Regions from separate parts of the Luteococcus sp. genome, predicted to be linked through region 2. Evidence: riboswitches for the same ligand, from Rfam matches in the RefSeq annotation. Region 2 holds a riboswitch; the other holds the start of a gene.

Region 1 (2,449 bases), on a different contig from region 2:
TCCCGCACCAAGTCGATGATGGCCGGCGACCCAGAGTTGTGGGACGAGCTGTGCCGTCGCCTCGTGCAGATCTCCAGCACCTTCCTGCAGGTGCAGATTGATGCGGGCGCCAGCGCGGTGCAGCTCTTCGACTCCTGGGCCGGCGCCCTGGCCGAGCGCGACTACCGCGAACGTGTCCTGCCGCACAGCAGCCAGGTCCTCGGTTCGCTGACCGGTGGCGTGCCCACCATCCACTTCGGTGTCGGCACGGCCGAGCTGCTGCCCGCGATGGCCGAGGCGGGCAGTGATGTCGTCGGCGTCGACTGGCGCACGCCCCTGGATGTCGCCAGCCGACGCATCGGCCCGGACAAGGCTGTCCAGGGCAACCTCGACCCGGCCCTGCTGCTGGCCCCCTGGGAGGTGCTGGCCGAGCGCGTCCGCGAGGTCATCCGTGCCGGGGCCAAGGCCCCCGGCCACATCTTCAACCTGGGGCATGGAGTCCCGCCCACCACCGACCCGGGCGTGCTGACCCGGATCGTCGAGCTGGTCCACGAGGAAGCACCCACCATCCGCCAGGAGGCACAGGCATGAGCAAGTTCGACGCGATCAACCACGGCACCTACTACATGAACATCGCGGTCTTCCAGCGCACCACCCCGGTGCGCCCGGAGGCCGCTGCCGAGGCGATCGCGGCGGTGGAGAAGGCCTGTGAGGGCAAGGAGTTCACCATCCGTGGCTTCTACGACATCGCCGGTTTCCGCGCCGAGGCCGACCTGATGGTCTGGTGGTGGGCGCCCAGCTCCGACACCCTGCAGGACGCCTACCTCGCCTTCCGCGCCACCGAGCTGGGCCAGACCCTGGCGCCGGTCTGGTCCCAGATGGCCATCCACCGTGAGGCCGAGTTCAACAAGTCGCATGTCCCCAACTTCCTCCAGGGCGAGAAGGCCGAGGACTACCTGTGCGTCTACCCCTTCGTGCGCGACTCGGAGTGGTACCTGATGCCCGAATACCAGCGTCGCGGCATGCTGCGCGAGCACGGCATGATGGCCAGCGAGTACAAGGACGTGCGGGCCAACACGATCGCCAGCTTCGCCCTGGGCGACTACGAGTGGATCCTCGCCTTCGAGGCGCCCGAGCTGCACCGCATCGTCGACCTGATGCGCGAGCTGCGCGCGGCCGACGCCCGCAAGCACATGCGCGAGGAACAGCCCTTCTTCACCGGCCGCCGTCGCGAGCTCGAGACCATCCTGGCCAGCTGGGGTACTCCCCACGAAGGTGGCTGCGCCTGCTGCTGAGGCAGGCACCCTGCGGGGCCGGTCCTATAATGGCCCCGCACGGCGTGTTCCGGGATCGGTGCAAGTCCGAGCCGGCGGTGACAGTCCGCGAACCATCCCCGTGATGGCCTGTCCGGTGCAATTCCGGAACCGACGGTGAAAGTCTGGATGGGAGGAGACACGCCTCGCGGCTGCGGCCGCATGCCCCGTCGAGACCCCTCGGCGTCCTCCCGTCATGCCACTGCACAGGCGGGATCGACGAGGGAGGCGCACGTGGGCACACACCGCACCACCCTGCGCACGATCACCGCGCCTGTGGTCTTGGGCCTGGTCCTGGTAGGTCTGTGGCAGCTCCTGGTGAGCCGGGCCGGGTGGCCCGCCTTCGTGCTGCCGGCACCGGGAGACGTGCTGGTGCGGCTGGGCAACGACCTCTCCGGCCCCTTGTTGTGGCGCGCCCTGGGCCTGACCCTGATAGAGGCATTGGGGGGCTGTGCCGTGGGGCTGCTGGCGGGGATTCCGTTGGCCGTCGCCATCCACGAGTCCCGATGGTTCTCGGCCGCCGTCAATCCCTTCCTGGGTGCCACCCAGGCGATCCCGGCAATTGCCCTGGCACCGCTGCTGGTGCTCTGGATCGGCTATGGCCTGCCCGCGGTGGTCCTGCTGTGCGCCCTGATGGTCTTCTTCCCGATCCTGGTCAGTGCCCTGCTCGGCCTGCGGCACGTCGACCCGGAGGTTGTCGACGCCGCCCGGATGGACGGCGCAGGCCGAGCCTCCCTGCTGGCCTTCATCGAGGGGCCGCTGGCCCTGCCCAGCGCGCTGGCCGGCCTGCGCAATGGCTTCACCCTGTCCATCACCGGCGCCGTGGTCGGGGAGATGGTGATGGGCGGCAACGGCATGGGCCAGCTGCTGACCGTCCAGCGCGACCAGGTGGACACCGTCGGCATGTTCTCCACCCTGTTCGCCCTGTGCACCGTCGCCTCGACGATCTATTCCCTGATCCGCCACTTCGAGCGCAGCCTGCGCCTCGAGGACTCCCGCCCCCTGCGAAAGGCCTCCCGATGACCAGCCTGTCCCGCCGAACCCTGCTCACCCTGGGCGGTGCCTGCCTCGCCACGACTGCCTGCAACGGCACCGCCGTGCAGAAGGCCACCTCTTCGGCCACGGCCTCATCGTCCGGGTCGCCGTCCACGGGGGCA
Region 2 (2,449 bases):
TGGCGCGCTCCAGGTTCACCGGGGATCCCTCCACGAGTTCACCCAGGCTGGAGCGGCGCAGGCTCTCGGCCATCACGTCGACACTGAAGGTGGCCTCGTCGTGCTCGACGACGGTCAGGCAGACGCCATTGCAGCTGATCGAGGCGCCGGGGGTGGCGTCGCTGACCACCAGCGGGCCGCGGATGCGCAACACGGCCGATTCGGCGCCGTGCTCGATGGACTCGACCCTGCCGAGCTCCTCGACGATTCCGGTGAACATTCACTTCTCCTTGGTGGTGTTGAGCGGGTTGAGGATGAGGGCGAGGTCGTCGCCGTGGTGCTCGGCCTCGACCAGACGCAGCCGGTCGATGTCGGCGATGGTGCTGATGCCGAGGTCGGCGACGGCGGCCGGTCCCGCGCCCAGCAGGGCCGGGGCCAGGCAGCAGACCACCTCGTCGACGAGGCCGGCACGCCACCAGGCGGCGGCCAGGGTGGGTCCGCCTTCCAGCCAGAGGTGGTGGATCCCCTGCGCGGCAAGGCTTTCCAGCGTCGCGCGGGGGTCGCTGCCGGGCAGTTGGAGGAAGCGGCCGTCGTTGCCGCGAACCCGTGCGGAGGCGGGCACCGGGCGGTCACCGACCACGACACGCAGCGGCTGGCGCCCGGCTGGCTGGTCGGCGGCGTCCCGGACGGTCAGGCGCGGGTCGTCGGCCAGCACGGTGCCGGTGCCGACGACGATCGCCCCGCACCGGGCCCGGCGGGCATTCATCGCCCGGCGCATCGGCTCGCCGGTGATCCACTGACTGGTGCCGTCGGCGGCGGCGCTGCGACCGTCAAGGGTGGCGGCGAACTTCCAGGTGACGAAAGGACGGCCGGCGCCACGGGAGAAGGTCCATGTGGCATTGACCGCCCGGGCCTCGTCGGCGAGCAGCCCGCCGCGGACCGTCACCCCTGCCGCAGCCAGGGTGGCGGCCCCGCCACTCGCCTCGGGCGTCGGGTCGGCCTGGGCGTAGACGACCTCCGCGATATCGGCCGCGAGCAGTGCTTGGACGCAGGGGCCGGTGCGGCCAGTGTGGTTGCACGGTTCCAGCGTGACCACTGCCGTCCCCCCACGGGCGGCCTCGCCTGCGGCTGCCAGCGCCACCACCTCGGCGTGGGCGGTGCCGGCTCCCTTGTGCCAGCCCTCGCCGACCACGTCGCCGTGCGCATCGAGGATGACGCAGCCGACGCGGGGGTTCGGATCGGCCTCGAGGCCGTGCTGGGCGAGCTCGAGGGCACGCTGCATGGCGGTGGCCTCGGCTGTGGTCTGCATCATCTGCTCCCGGTCGGTCGACACTGTCGCTGCACCGGGGCGGGCGGGCATCAGCGGATGCGCCGCCGGCGTGCCCGGCCACTGGCCGCGCACGTCCTGGGCAGCCCGACGACGACGCCTGGCTGCTCCACGTGTTTCCTCCCATCCGGACTTTCACCGTCGGTCCTGGAATTGCACCAGGTCAGCCGATCGCTGGCTGCGATCGGGTCGCGGACTGTCACCGCCGGTTCGGACTTGCACCGACCCCGGAACACGTTGGGGCCATTGTGCCACGGCACCCGGGCAGGACGAGCCGGGGTCCGTGCGGCGACCGGGCATCCTGCGTGGCAACCCAGCACAGGCGAAACTCACTTGGGGTCGAGCGAGGGCCAGGCATTGGGCCGGCACCCGTCCAGCCCCTTGCTCTGCTGCATCATCACCGGCGCATTGGCCCCGGCCTTGGGGCATCCCAGGTGCCCCTTGCCGATGAAGTGCCCCACCTCATGGTTCACCTGGTAGGCGCGGTACTCGTCCACGTCGTCGAAGGTGGGCGTCATGTAGAGCCAGCGGTCGGTGTTCAGGATCACCTTGGTGCCGGCCCGGCAGCTCCAGGTCATCCGGATGTCAAGGGGGCACATCTTCTGCGCGGTGCCCGGGGTGGCCAGGTAGATCGTGAACTTCGCACGAGCCGGATCGGTGACCAGGCGGAAGGAGTTCCCCTGGTGTCCCAGCCAGCCACGGGGATCGTTCAGGATGGAACTCACCTGGCGGGCGGCCTGGTCGACGTCGATGCCGCTGCCATCCTCGGCCCGCACCACGTAGTCATGAACTGCGACGGTCTTGCGGGGCGGTTCGACGGTGAGCGTCGAGTTGCGCCACGTCCCCTTGCCGGTGATGCCGCTGCGACGGATGCCGTCGGTGCCGGCCGGGGCGTCGTCGGCGGCATCGGACGAGGCCGACGGGCTGCTGGTCGGACGTGAGCTGGCCGACGCAGGCGTGCTGCTGGGCGAGGGGACCGCCGGAGACGTCCGGTCATCCGGGTCGGCACGACAACTGCGCAGACTGGCCATGCCGACCAGCAGGAGCAGCAGGGCCAAGGACGCGGCCTTGAGGCGCCGTCCACGCAGGGTCAACCGCGTCGGGGCGGGGATTGGCTCACTCACGGGACCAGACTAGGTCTCA

The links. Region 2 has a riboswitch for FMN ahead of ribD (bifunctional diaminohydroxyphosphoribosylaminopyrimidine deaminase/5-amino-6-(5-phosphoribosylamino)uracil reductase RibD). Riboswitches for the same ligand answer to the same signal wherever they lie in the genome.
Region 1: it holds a riboswitch for FMN, as region 2 does, so the genes downstream of both, ACHFFZ_RS15160 (ABC transporter permease) here and ribD (bifunctional diaminohydroxyphosphoribosylaminopyrimidine deaminase/5-amino-6-(5-phosphoribosylamino)uracil reductase RibD) in region 2, are expected to answer to the same signal.

The regions. Positions count from the first base shown of each region.
Region 1 covers NZ_JBHWOO010000268.1:2,976-5,424, reverse strand. The annotation lists gene hemE (uroporphyrinogen decarboxylase) at 1-570, shown strand, start outside; gene hemQ (hydrogen peroxide-dependent heme synthase) at 567-1,274, shown strand; FMN riboswitch at 1,315-1,437, shown strand; gene ACHFFZ_RS15160 (ABC transporter permease) at 1,527-2,315, shown strand; gene ACHFFZ_RS15155 (ABC transporter substrate-binding protein) at 2,312-2,449, shown strand, end outside.
Region 2 covers NZ_JBHWOO010000271.1:39,228-41,676, reverse strand. The annotation lists gene ACHFFZ_RS15460 (riboflavin synthase) at 1-259, opposite strand, end outside; gene ribD (bifunctional diaminohydroxyphosphoribosylaminopyrimidine deaminase/5-amino-6-(5-phosphoribosylamino)uracil reductase RibD) at 260-1,288, opposite strand; FMN riboswitch at 1,416-1,546, opposite strand; gene ACHFFZ_RS15450 (DUF3152 domain-containing protein) at 1,636-2,430, opposite strand.